DNA from 2 places in the Actinoplanes awajinensis subsp. mycoplanecinus genome. Region 1 is predicted to be linked to the other one. Evidence: riboswitches for the same ligand, from Rfam matches in the RefSeq annotation. Region 1 holds a riboswitch; the other holds the start of a gene.
What was found. A riboswitch is a leader RNA that binds a small molecule or an ion and turns the genes downstream of it on or off. The one in region 1 is predicted to bind thiamine pyrophosphate.

Region 1 (9,105 bases):
GAGACATCTGAGGAGCACGCCCAGAAATGGCACGTCTCGTCGGCGTCGATCTCCCCCGCGAAAAGCGAATGGAGATCGCGCTCACCTACGTCTTCGGCATCGGGCGTACCCGATCCGTCGAAGCATTGACCGCTACGGCGATCGACCTGAACAAGCGCGCCAAGGACCTCACGGAAGAGGAGCTTCTCAAGCTCCGCGAATACATTGAGGCCAACTTCAAGGTTGAGGGCGACCTGCGCCGCGAGGTCGCCGCGGACATCCGCCGCAAGGTTGAGATCGGCTGCTACGCCGGCATCCGCCACCGCAAGGGCCTGCCCGTGCGAGGACAGCGGACCCGGACCAACGCTCGTACCCGTAAGGGTCCGAAGCGGACGGTCGCCGGTAAGAAGAAGCCCGGTCGGAAGTAATAGGAGCGCACTGACTTATGCCACCGAAGGCACGCGCAGGGGCCGCAGTCAAAAAGGTCCGGCGCAAAGAACGCAAGAACGTCGCCCACGGGCAGGCGCACATCAAGAGCACCTTCAACAACACCATCGTGTCGATCACCGACCCGACCGGTGCGGTCATCTCCTGGGCCTCGTCCGGCCAGGTGGGCTTCAAGGGCTCCCGCAAGTCGACTCCGTTCGCCGCTCAGCTCGCCGCCGAGGCTGCTGCGCGTCGGGCCATGGAGCACGGCATGCGCAAGGTCGACGTGTTCGTCAAGGGCCCCGGCTCCGGCCGGGAGACCGCCATCCGTTCGCTGCAGGCCGCGGGCCTCGAGGTCGGTCAGATCTCCGACGTCACGCCGCAGCCCCACAACGGTTGCCGTCCGCCCAAGCGTCGTCGGGTCTAAGGGAGAGATCGAAGCATGGCTCGTTATACAGGGGCGGACTGCAAGCGCTGCCGCCGCGAGAAAATGAAGCTGTTCCTCAAGGGCAGCAAGTGCGACGGGCCGAAGTGCCCGTTCGAGTCGCGTCCCTTCCCGCCCGGCCAGCACGGCCGTGGACGGACCAAGGAGACCGAGTACCTGCTCCAGCACCGTGAGAAGCAGAAGGCGCGTCGCGTCTACGGCATTCTCGAGAAGCAGTTCCGCGGTTACTACGAGGAGGCTGTCACCAAGCCCGGCAAGACCGGTGAGGTGCTGCTGCAGATCCTCGAGTCGCGGCTCGACAACGTCGTCTACCGGGCTGGCTACGCCTCGTCCCGGGACGCTGCCCGCCAGGTGGTCAAGCACGGCCACTTCCTGGTGAACGGTGTCAAGGTCGACATCCCGTCGTACCGGGTGAAGGAGCACGACATCGTCACGCTCCGCGAGAAGTCGAAGGAAATGACCCCCTTCGTCGTCGCGCAGGCCCAGGCCGGTTCCCGGCCGGTGCCGGCGTGGCTCGAGCCCATCCCGGCGGAGATGAAGATCCTCGTTCACACGCTCCCGGCCCGCGCTGTCATCGACACGCAGGTGCAAGAGCAGCTGATCGTCGAGCTCTACTCCAAGTAACAAAGCTGCCCGGCGCTTTCTTCAAGCGCCGGGCACATCAGACGGCCATCAAATAGCGGTTGGCCTGACAGAAAGAAGTACAGCGTGCTCATCAGCCAGCGGCCGACTCTCTCTGAGGAGTCGATCAGCGAGACCCGTTCCCGGTTCACCATCGAACCGTTGGAGCCGGGCTTCGGCTACACCCTCGGTAACTCGCTGCGGCGGACCCTGCTGTCGTCCATCCCGGGCGCGGCGGTCACCAGCATCAAGATCGACGGCGTGCTGCACGAGTTCACCACGATCCCCGGTGTCAAGGAGGACGTGGTCGAGCTGGTCATGAACGTCAAGGAACTGACCGTCAGCTCAGAGCACGACGAGCCGGTCAGCATGTACCTGCGCAAGCAGGGCCCGGGCGACGTGACCGCCGGCGACATCCAGCCGCCGGCCGGTGTCTCGGTGCACAACCCGGATCTGAAGCTGGCGACGCTGAACAGCAAGGGCCGGCTCGACATGGAGCTGACCGTGGAGCGTGGCCGTGGCTACGTCACCGCGGCCCAGAACAAGAGCGCGGGCGCCGAGATCGGCCGGATTCCGGTCGACTCGATCTACTCGCCGGTGCTCAAGGTCACGTACCGCGTCGAGGCGACCCGTGTCGAGCAGCGCACCGACTTCGACCGTCTGATCATCGACGTCGAGTCGAAGGCGTCCATCTCGCCGCGGACCGCGCTGGCTTCGGCCGGCTCGACCCTCGTCGAGCTCTTCGGCCTGTGCCGTGAGCTGGACGAGACCGCCGAGGGCATCGACATCGGCCCGTCGCCGCAGGACGCGCAGCTCGCTGCCGACCTGGCGCTGCCGATCGAGGAGCTGGACCTCACCGTCCGGTCGTACAACTGCCTCAAGCGCGAGGGCATCAATAGCGTGGGCGAGTTGATAGGGCGTACGGAGGCTGACCTTCTGGACATCCGGAACTTCGGCCAGAAGTCGATCGACGAGGTCAAGATGAAGCTCGCCGGAATGGGCCTGGGCCTGAAGGACAGCGCGCCCTCCTTCGACCCGGCGCACGTCGTGGACTCGTTCGGCGACGTGGACTACGACACCGACGACTACCGCGAGACCGAGCAGCTGTAAAGCTCGGTTGCGCCATCTTTTCAAGGAGCATCTGAAATGCCCACGCCCACCAAGGGTGCCCGCCTCGGCGGCAGCCCGGCCCACGAGAAGCTCATCCTGGCGAACCTGGCCACCGAGCTCTTCCGGCACGGGAAGATCAAGACCACCGAGACGAAGGCCAAGCGGCTGCGTCCGCTGGCCGAGCAGCTCATCACGAAGGCCAAGCGCGGTGACCTGCACGCCCGTCGCCGGGTTCTGGGCATCGTGAAGGACAAGGACGTCGTGTACGCCCTGTTCGAGCAGATCGCTCCGCGGTACGCGGGTCGTCCCGGTGGCTACACCCGGATCACCAAGACCGGTCCCCGCAAGGGCGACAACGCTCCGATGGCCGTCATCGAGCTGGTCGAGGAGGCTCAGGTCGCGGCCACCACCGCGCCGGCCGCCAAGGCCGCCGCTCGTAAGGCCACCGCGCAGCAGGACAAGCTCGAGGCCCTGGCTCCCGAGGAGACCGCCCCCGAGGCGGTCGCCGACGACCAGGACGCCGAGGCTCCGGTCAGCGCTTCCGGTGACAAGAGCGAGACCAAGGAAGACGCCAAGGACGACGACGCCAAGGCGTGATTTTTCTGGAACGGCCCGGCACCCGATGGGTGCCGGGCTTTTCCTTTGGCTGCGGTTAGAGGAGCGCGCTGCGGGATGACCGACACCATCCGCCTACGACTTGAGATTTCGTACGACGGCGCCGCGTTCGCCGGGTGGGCCGTCCAGCCCGGCCAGCGGACGGTGGCCGGGGTGCTGGCCGAGGCACTGCACCGGATCCTCGGCGACCCGGGGGCTGAGACGCCGCTGGGCCTGACCGTGGCCGGGCGTACCGACGCCGGGGTGCACGCCACCGGCCAGGTCTGCCACATCGACCTGCCGGCCGGCCGGTACGCGGAGCTGGCCGGGTCGCTGCTGCGCCGGCTGGGTGGGCTGATGCCCGGCGACGCCCGGGTCAAGGCGATCATCCCGGTCCCCGACACGTTCGACGCCCGCTTCTCCGCGACGTTCCGCCGGTACGAGTACCGGGTCTGTGACGACCCCTGGGGCCCGGACCCGCTCCGCCGCCACGACACCCTGGGCTGGCCCCGCCCGCTCGATCTGGACCGGCTGAACGCCGCCGCGATCGGGCTGCTCGGCGAGCACGACTTCGCCGCGTACTGCAAGCGCAAGGAGCACGCCACCACGATCCGGGCGATCAACAAGCTGGACTGGCGGCGCGACCCGGACCGGACCCTGGTGGCCACCGTGCAGGCCGACGCGTTCTGCCAGGCCATGGTGCGCAGCCTGGTCGGCGCGATGATCGCGGTCGGTGAGGGCCGCCGCGGGCCGGAGTGGCCGGCGACGCTGCTCACCCTGCGGGAACGCTCCAACCAGGTGACCGTGGCCGGCGCGCACGGCCTGACCCTGGTCGCGGTCGGCTACCCGGCCGCCGACGAGTACGCGTCCCGCGCCGACGCCACCCGGCGGCTACGAGCCTGACGCGCGGCGGGCCAGGACCAGGTCGCTCAGGTAGTCGTCGAGCAGGTGGCTGGTGATCTGCCCGAGCAGTGGCTCGCCGCTCGGCACCGGCTCACCGGCCGGCCCGGTGATCACGCAGTACAGCAGGTAGTGGCCGCGGGCCCGCCAGCCGACCGGGGTGCCGGACGGTATCTGCGCGCCGGTCATCGCGGTGAAGCTGCCGTCACCCGTCTCGACCAGGGCGCGGACCCGGTCGGCGACCGCGTTCGCGCTCTGCGTGTCGGCGAGGTTCAGCACCCCGGCGGTGACCAGGTACCCGCTGTCCGGCACGGCGAGGGTGGCCCGGACCGCCTGCGAACATCCGTACCCGGAAAGCTCGGACCGCAAGGCGCCGGTGACAGCGACCGTGCAATCGGTCTCGGCCACCGCGTTCTCCACCTGGTAGCCGGCGGCGCCGGCCGGAAACGTCTCGGCGACGGTGAGCGGACTCGGATCGGCGGCCCGGGATGCGATGGTCCGGTCGGTGGCCGCGGCCGGATCACGGCCTTCGTCGGAGACGATGAGGAAACCGAGCATCAGGCAGATGCCCAGCACGATCAGGGCGGCCAGGCCGCGGGTCAGCAGGTGCATTGTGGCGTGGGGCTCGCGCCAGGCGTGCCGCCGCGGGCGGACCAGAAGCCGTGTGTGCACCCGGGGCCGCGCGGGCTGCCGATGCTGACCGGCGGTGGGCCGGGGAGCCTGGCGGACGAGCCACGTGCGGAACAGGACCAGGGGGCGGACCAGGAGCGTCAAGTCGGGGGCCGAGGTGGCGCGGTGAGCGGAGCGGTTCGGGGTGGCGTACCGCATGGGTGACAAGCTAGGCGCGGACGTCGATCTATGAACGCACAGCGTGTCCGGCACCCGGCGGTTGCTCGTCCGTTATGACGCGGGAGACTGGTCGGGTGACCGCCGAGCATTACTTCAGCACCGATCCGGACACCCCGCTGCGCCGGAGAGACATCGAGTTCAGCGTGGCCGGCCGGGACTACCGGCTCGCCGTCGCCAACGGGGTGTTCTCCGCCGGGCGACTGGACCCGGGCACCGCGGTGCTGCTCCGCAAGGCCGGCCTGCCCGGCCCGGAGACCGAGGGCACCCTGCTCGACCTGGGCTGCGGATACGGCCCGATCGCCTGCGTGCTCGCCGCCGAGGCGCCGCTGACCACGGTCCACGCGATCGACGTCAACTCCCGGGCCCGCGAGCTGACCGTGGAGAACGCCGCCACCCTCGGCCTGGCCGCCCGGATCCGGGTGCACGCGCCGGACGAGGTGCCGGCCGACGTGGTGTTCGACCAGATCTGGAGCAACCCGCCCACCCACGTCGGCAAGACCGAGCTGCGCGCGCTGATGGCCCGCTGGCTGCCCCGGCTGGCGCCGGACGGCGTGGCCTGGCTGGTGATCAACCGGAACCTCGGTGGTGACTCGCTGCACACCTGGCTGACCGAGTTGGACTGGCAGGTCGAGCGGATCGCCAGCCAGAAGGGCTTCCGCGTGCTGAGGGTTACCAGAAAACCCGCTGCCGTCTGAGGCTCTGACCGGGCAGGATGCCGGGCATGGGTTACGTGGATGTCGCCGGTGCCGGTTTTGTGCTGCCGGACGGCCGGGAGCTGTTCGCCGACGTGTCGTTCCGAGTCGGTGAGGGCGCCAAGGTCGCGCTGGTCGGTCCGAACGGTGCGGGCAAGACCACGCTGATGCGGATGGTGGCCGGGGACATCCCGATGCAGTCCGGCACCGTCGCGCGGGTCGGCGGGCTGGGCGTGATGCGCCAGTTCATCGGCATGATCGGCGACGACCGCACGCTGGAGGACCTGGCGCTGTCGCTGGTCGCCCCGCCGCTGCGCGACGCGGGCTCGAGGTTGGCCGGCGCCACGGCCGCGCTGGACGAGACCGAGAAGAGCCAGATCGCGTACGCGAACGCGCTGGCCACCTGGGGCGAAGTCGGCGGGTACGACGCCGAGGTGGTCTTCGACACGGTCGCGGTCGCCATCCTCGGCAAGCCCTGGGAAGAGACCAAGGACCGGGTGGTCCGCACCCTCTCCGGCGGTGAGCAGAAACGGTTCGCCCTGGACCTGCTGCTGCGCGGCAACGACGAGGTGCTGCTGCTCGACGAGCCGGACAACTTCCTCGATGTGCCGGCCAAGCGCTGGCTGGAGCAACGGATCCGGGAGTCCAGCAAGGCGATCCTGTTCGTCTCGCACGACCGGGAGCTGCTCGCACAGACCGCCGACCGGGTGGTCGCGGTCGAGGGCGGCGGGGCGTGGACCCATCCGGGCAACTTCGCGTCCTGGCACGAGGCCCGGATGAACCGGCACGAGCGGATGGAAGAGCTGCGCCGCCGCTGGGACGAGGAGCACGAGAAGATCCGCGAGCTGGTCTTCATGCTGAAGAACAAGGCGGCGTACAACGACGGCCTGGCGTCGCGCTATCAGGCGGCACAGACCCGGCTGCGCAAGTTCGAGGAGGCCGGCCCGCCGCCGCTGCCGCCCAAGGAGCAGTCGGTACGGATGAACCTGCGCGGCGGCCGCACCGGCAAGCGCTCGGTGATCTGCCAGCAGGTCGAGCTGGAGAACCTGACGTTCCCGTTCGACCTGGAGATCTGGTACGGCGACCGGGTCGCGGTGCTCGGCGCGAACGGTTCCGGCAAGTCGCACTTCCTGCGGCTGCTCGCGGCCGGCGGCACCGAACCCGACCTGGAGCACCAGCCGGTCGACGGCGCGCCGCTGGCCCACGTCAAGCACAACGGGGTGGCGCGACTCGGCGCGCGGGTCCGGCCCGGTCACTTCTCGCAGACCCACGACCGGCCCGAACTTGTCGAGAAGACGCTGATCGAGATCCTCTGGCGGGGTGACGAGCACCGTTCCGGTGTGGACCGGGCCGGCGCCATGAAGGCGCTCAGCCGGTACGAGCTTGGCGCGCAGGGCGACCAGCGGTTCGGCACCCTCTCCGGTGGACAGCAGGCCCGGTTCCTGGTGCTGCTGCTGGAGCTGTCCGGTGCGACGTTGTTGCTGCTCGACGAGCCGACCGACAACCTGGACCTGGCTTCGGCGGAGGCTCTCGAAGAGGGTTTGAAGGCGTTCGACGGCACCGTGATAGCTGTCACCCACGACCGCTGGTTCACCAGGTCCTTCGATCGTTTCGTGCTGTTCAGAGCGGACAACGAGGTGGTCGAGGTGCCGGAACCCGTCTGGGATGTGCGCTAGCCAACTCCATCACGGACCGGTTATGGTCCGGTTACAAGAAACCCACGGGAGTCCGGGCACCGGGCTGAGAGGGAGGCTGAAGCGGCCTCCGACCGTAGAACCTGATCCGGGTAATGCCGGCGCAGGGAGGAGTGCGTCGTGGACGCTTTGTTTGGATCTAGGCAAGCATTCCCCAGGTTGCATGTCATCACCGACTCGATCGACGTCGTGCGCGGGGTGGCCCAGCCGGGTGTCGCCGTGCAGATCCGGGTCAAGACCACCGACGCGCAGGCCTATGCGCTGGCCCTCGAAGCGATCCCGATCTGCCGGGCGGCGGGCGCGATGTGCCTGGTCAACGACCGGATCGGGGTGGCGCTCGCGGCCGGCGCGGACGGCGTGCACGTGGGCGCCGACGACCTGCCCGTCGACGTGGTGCGCCGGGTGCTCGGGCCGGACCTGGTGGTCGGGGCGACCTGTCGTACCCCGGAGGCGGCACGGGCCGCGGTCGCGAGTGGCGCGACGTACCTCGGGGTGGGTCCGGCCTTTGAGACCTCCACAAAAGACGGCCTGCCACCGCCCCTCGGCCCGGACCGGATAGCGGTCGTGGCCGCCGCCGTCCCGGGCGTGCCGGTGCTGGCGATCGGCGGCATCATCCTGGAACGGGCGGGGCTGCTGGCCAAGCACGCGCACGGGATCGCGGCCGTCTCCGCCTTCGCCGTCGACCCGCGCGGCCAGGCCGCGGCGTTCCTGGCGGCCCTGACATGAGCAGCGGCCTTGGCAAGCGCGGCCCTGACAAGAACGGCCAGCGGGTCGGGATCGTCGGCGGCGGGATCATCGGGCTGGCGATCGGCGCGGAACTGCTGCGGCGCGGGGCGGACGTCACCGTTTATGACCCGGCGCCGGACGGATCCGCCGGAGCGTGGCACGTCGCCGCCGGGATGCTCGCGCCGGGCGGTGAGTCGCTCTTCGAGTTTCCGCAGCTGGAGCGGCTTCTTGACGCGTCCAACCGGCTGTGGCCGGCGTTCGCCGCGTCGCTCGGTGACGTGGGCTACGACGAGGTGGGGACGCTCGGGGTCGCGCTGACCGCCGACGACGTGGCCGAGATGGCGCGGGAGTGGAAGCACCAGAAACTGTCGCCGCTGACCGGGTCACAGGTGCGGGACCGGGAGCCGGCGCTGTCGCCGCGGATCCGGGCCGGCGCCTATGCACCGACCGAGCGGCAGGTGGATCCGCGGCGGGTCGTCGCCCGCCTCCGGGCGATCCTGGATTCGCGCTGGAAGAAAGCCGTGATCTCCGATCTGTCCGAGTTGGAGGAAGACACCGTTGTTGTCGCGGCCGGCTGTGGCACCGCCGCCCTCACCGGCCTGCCGATCCGGCCGATCAAGGGTCAGGTGCTCCGCCTCCGCGGCGAACCCGGCATCCTGCGGCACGTGATCGACGGCGCCGCCGACGGCCGGCACGTCTATCTGGTGCCCCGCGCCGACGGCGAGGTGGTGGTCGGCGCCACCCAGGAGGAGCGCACCGACTCCCGGCCCACCGCCGGCGGGGTGCACGACCTGCTGCGCGCCGCCCTCGACCTGGTGCCCGGCCTGTCCGAGCACGAACTCGCCGAGGTCACCGTCGGGCACCGCCCCGGCACCCCGGACAACGCGCCGGTCCTGGGCCGGCTCACCGGCCGGGTGGTGGTCGCCTCCGGGCACCACCGCAACGGGATCCTGCTCGCGCCGATCACCGCCCAGCTCATCGCCGACCTGGTCCTGACCGGCTCGGCCGACCCGCTCATCGAGGATTTCACCCCCGGGAGGTTCGGATGCGCCTGATGGTCAACGGCCGG
Region 2 (9,105 bases), on a different contig from region 1:
GCCGATCCGCTGGGTCAGCGTCGCGGCCCGCCACTTGTGCGGGGGCCGTTTGTCGCCGAACGCGGTGACCCGGCCGGCGCTCGGCGCGAGCAGGCCGCCGAGCAGCAGCGCGAGGGTGGACTTGCCGGCGCCGTTCGGCCCGGTCACGGCGAGCACCTCACCGGCGCCGACCGCCAGGGACACCGGCGGCAGGCGACCCGCGACGGTTGCCTGCTCCGTTCGTACCAAATCGGCAGTGGCCGCAACCGTCGCCTTGCGTGGCGTGGCCCGGAAACCCGGCACCCAGACGCCCTCGTCGGCGAGCTTGTCGCCGTAGGCGGCGAAGACCAGTTCGGGCGCGCCGTCGGCGCGCACCCCGCCACCCGGCTCGATCACCACGACCCGGTCCACCAGGGGCAGCACCTCGGCGACCCGGTGCTCGACGACGATCAGCGTGGTGTCCGGTCCGGCCGCCCTGGCGATGGCCTCGCGGATCAGCGTGGCGCCGGCCGGGTCGAGGTTGGCGGTCGGTTCGTCGAGCAGCAGCAGGCCCGGGCGCAGGGCGATCACCCCGGCCAGGGCCAGGCGCTGCGCTTCGCCGCCGGAGAGCGCGGCGGTGGGGCGATTGATCGGGTACGGGAAGCCGACCCGGTCGAGCGCGTCACTGACCCGCGGCCAGATGTCACCGGCCGGCACCCCGCGGTTCTCGCAGCCGAACGCCACGTCGTCGCCGGAGCGGGCCATCACCAGCTGGGTCTGCGGATCCTGGAACAGGATGCCGGTGCGGTCCCGGGCCTTGCGCGGCTCCAGCCCGTCGATCTCGATGGTGCCCTCGGCCTCGCCGGAGTCCTCCGGCAGCAGCCCGGCGAGCGCGGCGAGCAGGGTGCTCTTGCCGGCCCCGGAGGGACCCAGCAGAAGCACCCGCTCGCCGTGCCGGATCTGCAGGTCCAGCCCGCGAACGGCCCAGGCGCGGCGACCAGCGTGCCGCCACCCGAACCCCCGGAGCTGAACCTCACCCATGAGCTAGATCAATGCCCGCTCGCGGCCCGCTTCGAACCGGTCCAGGACGCCGGTCGGCGCCAGGGCCCGGACCAGCAGCCACGCGCCGGCCCCGGCCAGCACGGTCGCGCTGACCACGGTGAACAGGGCGTACGGCACCCGGTAGTTCCACAGCGCGTAGGTGTAGGTCCAGACGTACCAGTCGAAGACCGCGGCGACCAGGCCGGCCAGGAAACCGGCGAGCATGCCGGTCGGCAGCGTGAAGACCCGGTAGCGGAACAGCGCGAACGCCAGCTCCGCGCCCAGGCCCTGCGCCGCCCCCTGGATGATCACGGTGGCGCCCCACTTGTTGCCGAGCAGCGCCGAGATGATCGCGGCGACCGTCTCGGTGAAGAACGCCGCGCCCGGCTTACGGATGATCAGCCCGCTGAGCACGGCGGGCAGGAACCACATGCCGTACAGGATCGCCTGCGCGGGCGGGAAGAACAGGAACGCGTTCTCGGTGGCGGCCCAGACGGCGTCCCAGGCCCAGAAGATCACGCCGAACGCGACGGCGATGACCGAGGCGATGACGATGTCGATCGTTCGCCATCTATTCGGATTGGTGGAGTTCGTTGTCATGCTTGCCTCCCAGCGGATGCGGGGAGGAGACGCACGCCAGGCGCGGGCAGCGGTGCCCGGGCATGACGCGGCTGGAGAAGACCGAACTTCCTGCGCTGGCATTACCCAGATCAGGTACGAGGGTCTGCGGCATGGCCGCACTCTCAGCGCTGTGCGCTCCCCTGTCGGATCGAAGCTCGTCCGCTGACGCGAACAATCCTCGTTGGATGTGCTTCGATGACGCTAACACCTGGTGTCCGTGCAGCACAGGGGAGGGAGCGTCACATGGAGGTCAAGGCCCGGGGGCTGACGTTCGAGGTGACCGAGGGTGGTCCCGAGGACGGGCAGCCGGTGCTTCTGCTGCACGGTTTCCCGCAGGACAGCCGGGAGTTCGAGCCGCTGTCACCGCGGTTGCACGCGGCCGGGCTCCGGACGTACGCGCTGGACCAGCGGGGGTACTCGCCCGGCGCGCGGCCGTCCGGGGTGTCGTCGTACCGGATCGGCGAGGCGGTGGCCGACGTGGTCGCGGTGCTGGACAGCCTCGGGCTGGAGTCGGTGCACCTGGTCGGGCACGACTGGGGCGCGCAGGTGGCCTGGCTGGTGGCCGGCCGGCACCCGGAGCGGGTGCGCACGCTGACCGCGATCTCGGTGCCGCACCCACGGGCGATGCTGCTGGCGCTGCGGGTCCGGCCGTCGCAGCAGGCCCGGTTCTGGTATTTCCAGGTGTTCCGCAGCGCGATCGCCGAGAAGCTGCTGCTCGGCGGTGGTGCCCTGGTGATGCGCCGGATGCTGGGTGCCATCGGGTTCCGCGCCGACCTGTACGTCAAGGCCATGCGCGAGCCGGGCCGGATGACCGCCGCGCTGAACTGGTACCGCGCGTTCGACAACGCGGACGTCGCCGACCTCGGCGAGATCACCGTGCCGACCACGTACGTGTGGAGCGACCAGGACGGTGTGGTCGGGCTGACCGCCGCGCTGCGCACCGCGGACTGGGTGGCCGCCGACTACCAGCTGGTGGCGATGCGTGGGGTCAGCCACTGGGTGCCCGAGCAGGCGCCGAAGGAGCTGGGCGACGCCGTGCTGGCACGCATCGGCGTTTGACCATGGCCGGAACTGGGCAACCTCGCGCGGCATGGCCGCCGAGAAACCCCGTTCCCCTCATGAGTCCGAGAAGCAGCGATGGGACCGCAACTTCGCCGACCTGTTGCAGGAGCTGCGGGTCACCCAGACCGGCGTGCAGATCCTCTTCGCCTTCCTGCTGACCCTGCCGTTCTCCAGTGGTTTCCCGAACGCCACCGCGTTCCAGAAGGACGTCTACATGGTGGCGTTGATCAGCGCGGCGTTCGCCACCGCGCTGATCATCTCGCCGGTGGCGTTCCACCGGGCGCTGTTCCGGCAGGGCCGTAAGCCCGAGCTGGTCCGCTACTCGCACCGGATGGCCACCGCCGGGCTGGCCTGCATGCTGGTGTCGATGGTCAGCAGCGTCCTGGTGATCACCGACTACGTGCTGCACGTGCGCTGGGCGATCGTGCTCACCACGATCACCGGCGCGTGGTTCCTGATCTTCTGGGTGGTCCTGCCGTTCGTGCACCGCAACTGGGGCGAGGACGACGACCAGGACGGCTTCGTGGTGGACGACGCGCCGTCCGCTACACCCTCGAACGGCGCAGACCGAGACGCTTGAGTTCCAGCTCGGCGAGCGCGTCGACAGCTGCCGCGTCGCCGGCCCGCCAGCTCTGCGCGATGTCCGGGCCCAGCTTGGCCAGTTCGCTGAGCGGCCGGGAGGCCAGCGCGCGCAGCGCCAGCAGGTCCCGGCCGGCCGGCTCGTCACGGACCGCGAGCGCCACCGAGGCGCGGCGGATCCAGCGCAGCCGCAGCGGCAGCCAGAGGAAGAGCACCAGCGCCAGCGGCACCGCGAGGGCCATCAGCGGCAGGATCAGCGCCAGCTGGTCGACCCACTCCTGCTGCTGGTGGCCGGCGTCGGCGAGCGAGCGGGCCGCGTCCGCGGCGCCGGTGAACGGCTTGGTCAGGTCGTCGCCGACAACCGGCACCCGGCCCACCTTGCTGCCGGCCTCGGCCAGGTTGTCGGCGATGCCGCTGCCGGCGCTCTCCAGCTTCTGGCCCGGAACGGCCAGTTTCAGCACCACGTCGTGGATCCAGAGCGCGACCCGGATCGACAGATAGACCCAGAGCACGACGAGCAGGTCGGTGATCAGTTGGCGGACGGCGGTCGGCACGCGGTCGGCGTAGAGCTTCACAAGCGGAAGCTAAACACTCAGCCCTTCGCGGCGCACTCCGGGCACGTCCCGAAGATCTCCAAGGTGTGTGCCACATCCACGAAGCCGTGCTCACCGGCCACCTTGTCGGCCCACGACTCCACCGCCGGGCCGAGCACCTCGACGGTCCGCCCGCAGGACCGGCACACCAGGTGGTGATGGTGTCCCTGGCTGCACCGCCGGTAGAGGTGCTCACCGCCGGGCGGGCGCATCACGTCGATCTCGCCGGCGTCGGCCAGCCCCTGCAGCGTCCGGTACACCGTGGTCAGACCGACCCGCTCGCCCCGGTCGCGCAGCATCGCGTGCAGATCCTGCGCGCTGTGGAAGCCCTCGGTCTCGGCGAGCACGGAACTCACCGCGCTGCGCTGCTTGGTGTTGCGCGGAGCGTTGTTCTCCGGGTTCACAGGCGGTTCTCCCTCGCGTGGCTCACGGCATCGGCGACGATGTGCGCGATGTGTTCGTCCACCAGGGAGTATGCGATCTCCCGGCCACGCCGCACACCTCGCACCACGCCGGCCCCGCGCAACACCCGAAGGTGTTGCGAGACCAACGGCTGGGGAGCGCCGAGCTGGGAGACCAGATCGTGCACACAGCGTTCGCCGGAACCGAGCTCCGCGACGATGGCGATGCGGATCGGCGCGGACAACGCCCGCAGCAGCGCGCCCGCGGCCTCGTACGCTTCATAACCGGTGGCCGTCATGGTGCCGACCACCGTACCGCGCACCCGGCCTCAGGCATGGATCACGACGTCCGGGGGCTCGGCCTGTGCCTGCGGGGCGGCCTTGCGGTGCGGCCGGTGCCAGAGCGCGCCGATCCCGGTGGTGAGCAGGAACGCGGCCAGGGCGATCAGCACCGTGGTGGCGCCCGGCGCGGTGTCGATCTCGCCGGAGAGCACCACGCCGGCGCCGGCCGCGCAGACCCCGATCAGCATGGCCAGCGTCATCGTCGAGCGGAACCCTCGGGTGACCTGCTGTGCGGCCGCGACCGGCACCACCATCAGGGCGGAGACCAGGAGCAGACCGACGGTGCGCATGGCGATCGTCACGGTCACCGCGGTCGTCACCGCCAGGAGCAGATTGAGCGTACGCACCGGCAGGCCGCTGACCCGTGCGTACTCCTCGTCGTTGCAGAGCGCGAACAGGGCCGGGCGGAACACCAGCATGGCGATCAGCACCGCCGCGCCCAGTCCGGCGATCACCGCGATGTCCTGCGGTGACGTGGTGATCAGCGAGCCGAAGAGGTACTGCATGAGGCTGGCGTTGCTGCTGTCGTCGGAGAGCCCGACGAGCACCACGCCGCCCGCGATGCCGCCGTAGAACAGCAGGGCCAGGGCCAGGTCGCCGGAGGTGCGCCCGCGCTCGCGGACCAGCTCGACGGCGACCGCGCCGGCCACCGACACCAGCACCGCGGTGAGCACCGGCGACTGATGGGTGAGCAGGCCGACACCGACGCCGGTCAGCGCCACGTGCCCGATCCCGTCGCCGATCAGCGAGAGCCGCCGCTGGACCAGGTAGATGCCGAGCGCCGGCGCCGCCAGCCCGATTATCAGCGCGCCGGCCAACGCGCGGAGCATGAAGGGATAAGTCAAAAGATCCATCAGTACGCCTTGGTCCCCTCGGTCGGCGCCCACTCGCAGATGCCGGCCTTCGCCTCGTCGGCGTGCGGGTGCACGTGGTCGTGACCCGGCTCGGCGTGGTGCCCGGCCGGCTCCGGCGGCACACCCTCGTGCGCGATCCGGCCGTCGTGCACCACCACGGCCCGCCCGATCAGCGGCCGCAGCGGGCCGAGCTCGTGCAGCACCAGCATGATCGTCCCGCCGTTCGCGGCGAACTCGGTCAGCGCGCCGGCGAACGCCTCCTGACTGGCCGCGTCCACCCCGGCGGTCGGCTCGTCCAGCACCAGCAGGTCCGGCTTGCCGGCCAGGGCGCGGGCGATCAGGGTGCGCTGCTGCTGGCCACCGGAGAGAGTGCCGACCGGGTCGCCGATCCGGTCCAGCAGGCCGACCGCGGCGAGGGCCTCGTTGACGGCGGCACGGTCGGCGGCGCCCGGCGGGCGGAACAGGCCGCGCCGGGCCAGCCGCCCGGACGCCACCACCTCGCCGACCGTGGCCGGCACGCCACTGCCGGCGCCGATCCGCTGCGGGACGTACCCGATCCGGGACCACTGGCGGAACCGGCGCTGTGCCGTACCGAAAAGGTCGATCTCGCCGCGGCGGACCGGGACCAGACCGAGAATCGTGCGGATCAGCGTGGATTTTCCGGAGCCGTTCGCGCCCAGCACGGCCACCACGTCGCCGGAGGCGACGCTCAGATCGACGTCCCGCAGGATCTCCCGGCCGTCATAGCCGGCCGCCAGGTGACGCACCTCGACAACGCTCATGATGGTTCACATCCCAACGCCGTGGTGAGCGCGGACAGGTTGGCCCGCATCACCGAGAAGTAGTCCGCGTCCGGGTCGGTCAGGCCCTCCAGCGGATCGAGCACCGCCGTGGACGCGCCCACCTCGCGGGCGATCGTCTCGGCGACCTTCGGGCTGACCAGCGTCTCGAAGAAGATCGTCGTGGTGCCGTGTGCCCGGGCGTCGGCGGCGACCTCGGCGAGGCGGCGCGGTGACGGCTCGGCCTCCGGGTCGACGCCGGTGATCCCGATCTGGGTCAGGTGGTAGCGCTCGGCCAGGTAGTGGAACGCGGTGTGGCTGGTGACCAGCTCCCGCCGCTCGCAGGTGGCCAGCCCGGCCGCGAACTCGCCGTCCAGCGCGATCAGCTGGGCGTGCAGGGTGGCGGCGCGGGCGGTGTAGTCGCCGGCGTGCGCCGGGTCGACCTGGGCCAGCCGCGCGGCGAGCCGGTCGCTGATCGCGGCCAGCAGGGTCGGGTCCAGCCAGACGTGCGGGTCGGCGCCGTGCTCGTGGTCGTGCTCGTCGGACTCCTCGGCGTGTTCCAGCGTCACCGCGTCCGCCGCGTCGAAACCCTTGCCGGTGGCGTTCTGCTTGATCGCGTCGTCCACCGCGGGCTGGAAGCCGTGCAGGTAGACCGCGAGCGACGCGTCCGAGATCCGGGCCACCTGGCGCGGGCTCAGCTCCACGTCGTGCGGCTCGGCGCCGGGTTTGGTGAGGTTGGTGACCCGGACCAGGTCACCGCCGACGCGCTCGCTGACGAACTGCAGGGGGTAGAACGCGGCCACCATCGGGATCCGCCCGTCGGCGCTCGCCGGCGCGCCGCAGCCGGCCAGCGCGGCCAGGACGGCCGGCACGAGCAGCGAGGTCAGCAGGCGGCGCATCATGACACCAACTGTGATCGATAATGACAATGATTGTCAAAAGCGCATGGGTCAGAGGATCTTCGCCACCACGGCCACGATCAGCAGGGTCAGCAGCACCAACCGGACCAGCCGGGTGATGGCGGTCTGCACCGGCCAGGTGGTGACGGTGAGCGCGGCCAGCCCGGCCGCGAGCGCGCCGAGCAGCAGCGCGCCCACCACCCCGGGCAGGAACAACCCGGCCAGCAGCAGGACCAGCGCCCCGAGGAACGCGGTGGTCGGATTCACCCGGGCCAGCCGGCGCAGAAAATGGTCGGACGTCGTCACAGCGGCTCCTCCTCGGCGTGCGTACCCTTCGTCACATGCTGGTGCTCAACCGATTCCTGGTCCTGCCGGACACGCACGACGGTTTCCTGGACCGCGCGCATGCCGCGCTCGCCGCCCTCGCCGCGTGCCACGGCTACCTGTCCGGCCGTCTCACCCGGGCGCTGGAGGACACCGAGACCTGGATCCTGGTGACCGAGTGGGAATCCGTCGGAGCCTACCGCCGGGCGCTCGGCAACTTCGACGTCAAGGTGCACGCCACCCCGCTGCTCGCGCTGTCGATCGACGAGCCGTCCGCGTTCGAGACCCTGGCCAGTGCCGGCCCGGGAGAGCCGGTCGAGGTCGCCGCCAGCGACCGGGCCGCCGAGCAGTGGCGCTGAACATTAGGCTGAACCGATGAGCACGCTGCCCCAGTACCAGCCTCCGGAGTACGCGCAGCCGACCGCGCCCCCTCCGCCGCCCGGTCCCGGGGTGCACCCGCCGTTCCCGGCGCCACCGGTCGAGGGCCGTGGCCGGCGGATCGGGTTCGGCCTGGGCATCGGTGCCGGCGTGCTGGTGCTGATCTGCGGCGGCGGGCTGGCCGCCGTGATCGGCCTGGGCGTCGCGATGACCGGCGCGGTCAACGAGCAGGCGCAGACCGTGGTCAGCGACTACCTGGAAGCCGTCCAGGACGCCGACTACGACAGCGCGTACGACCAGCTCTGCCAGCGGACCAAGGATCGCCAGAGCCTCGACGAGTTCCGGGACGAGATGTCGCAGCGCGACAAGTTCGACAGTTTCCACGTCGGCGACGTCGATCTGGTCAGCGGTGACGTCCCGGTCGACCTGACCTATCCGGGCGGCAAAGTCGATCAGGTGGAGGCCCAGCTCGGGCAGAACACCAGCACGGGCGCATTCGAGGTGTGCTCTCTAGGGGAGTAACCTCGCTAATCGTCCAAACCACATACCGATACCCCCGCCGACACCCAGCCGGCGTAGGAGACTCATGCCTGCCGACCGTATCGATTCCGTTGTCAGCCTTGCCAAGCGCCGGGGCTTCGTCTTTCCCTCCAGTGAGATCTACGGAGGAACCCGCTCGGCTTGGGACTACGGTCCGCTGGGCGTCGAACTGAAGGAGAACGTCCGTCGCCAGTGGTGGCGGACCATGGTCCAGCAGCGCGACGACATCGTCGGCCTGGACTCGGCAGTCATCCTGAACCGGGACGTCTGGGCCGCCTCCGGTCACCTCGACGCGTTCGTCGACCCGCTGACCGAGTGCCAGTCCTGCCACAAGCGCTTCCGGGCCGACCACCTGGAAGAGGCGTGGGAGGCCAAGCACGGCAACCCGCCGGCCTCGCTGCAGGAGCTGAACTGCCCGAACTGCGGCAACAAGGGCACCTTCACCGAGCCGAAGATGTTCAACGGCCTGATGAAGACGTACCTCGGGCCGACCGAGAGCACCGAGGGCATGCACTACCTGCGCCCGGAGACCGCTCAGGGCATCTTCGTCAACTACGCGAACGTGGCGACCGCGGCGCGCAAGAAGCCGCCGTTCGGCATCGCGCAGGTCGGCAAGAGCTTCCGGAACGAGATCACTCCGGGCAACTTCATCTTCCGTACGCGTGAGTTCGAGCAGATGGAGATGGAGTTCTTCGTCCCGCCGGGCAGCGACGAACAGTGGCACGAGTACTGGC

Region 2: linked by a shared signal. The riboswitch ahead of ADL15_RS00850 (ECF transporter S component) and the one ahead of ADL15_RS25430 (thiamine phosphate synthase) in region 1 are both predicted to bind thiamine pyrophosphate.

Annotation. Positions count from the first base shown of each region.
Region 1 covers NZ_LLZH01000257.1:77,393-86,497, forward strand. Annotated here, with positions in the region: gene rpsM (30S ribosomal protein S13) at 27-407, shown strand; gene rpsK (30S ribosomal protein S11) at 425-832, shown strand; gene rpsD (30S ribosomal protein S4) at 848-1,474, shown strand; gene ADL15_RS25400 (DNA-directed RNA polymerase subunit alpha) at 1,559-2,581, shown strand; gene rplQ (50S ribosomal protein L17) at 2,618-3,178, shown strand; gene truA (tRNA pseudouridine(38-40) synthase TruA) at 3,254-4,078, shown strand; gene ADL15_RS25415 (hypothetical protein) at 4,067-4,903, opposite strand; gene ADL15_RS25420 (class I SAM-dependent methyltransferase) at 4,999-5,619, shown strand; gene ADL15_RS25425 (ABC-F family ATP-binding cassette domain-containing protein) at 5,646-7,292, shown strand; TPP riboswitch at 7,327-7,437, shown strand; gene ADL15_RS25430 (thiamine phosphate synthase) at 7,470-8,036, shown strand; gene thiO (glycine oxidase ThiO) at 8,033-9,091, shown strand; gene thiS (sulfur carrier protein ThiS) at 9,082-9,105, shown strand, end outside.
Region 2 covers NZ_LLZH01000001.1:183,653-192,757, reverse strand. Annotated here, with positions in the region: gene ADL15_RS00855 (ABC transporter ATP-binding protein) at 1-999, opposite strand, end outside; gene ADL15_RS00850 (ECF transporter S component) at 1,003-1,599, opposite strand; TPP riboswitch at 1,669-1,772, opposite strand; gene ADL15_RS00845 (alpha/beta fold hydrolase) at 1,864-2,679, shown strand; gene ADL15_RS00840 (DUF6328 family protein) at 2,711-3,262, shown strand; gene ADL15_RS00835 (hypothetical protein) at 3,228-3,836, opposite strand; gene ADL15_RS00830 (Fur family transcriptional regulator) at 3,854-4,258, opposite strand; gene ADL15_RS00825 (ArsR/SmtB family transcription factor) at 4,255-4,554, opposite strand; gene ADL15_RS00820 (metal ABC transporter permease) at 4,585-5,451, opposite strand; gene ADL15_RS00815 (metal ABC transporter ATP-binding protein) at 5,451-6,233, opposite strand; gene ADL15_RS00810 (metal ABC transporter substrate-binding protein) at 6,230-7,132, opposite strand; gene ADL15_RS00805 (DUF6703 family protein) at 7,181-7,435, opposite strand; gene ADL15_RS00800 (antibiotic biosynthesis monooxygenase family protein) at 7,471-7,812, shown strand; gene ADL15_RS00795 (hypothetical protein) at 7,829-8,353, shown strand; gene ADL15_RS00790 (glycine--tRNA ligase) at 8,418-9,105, shown strand, end outside.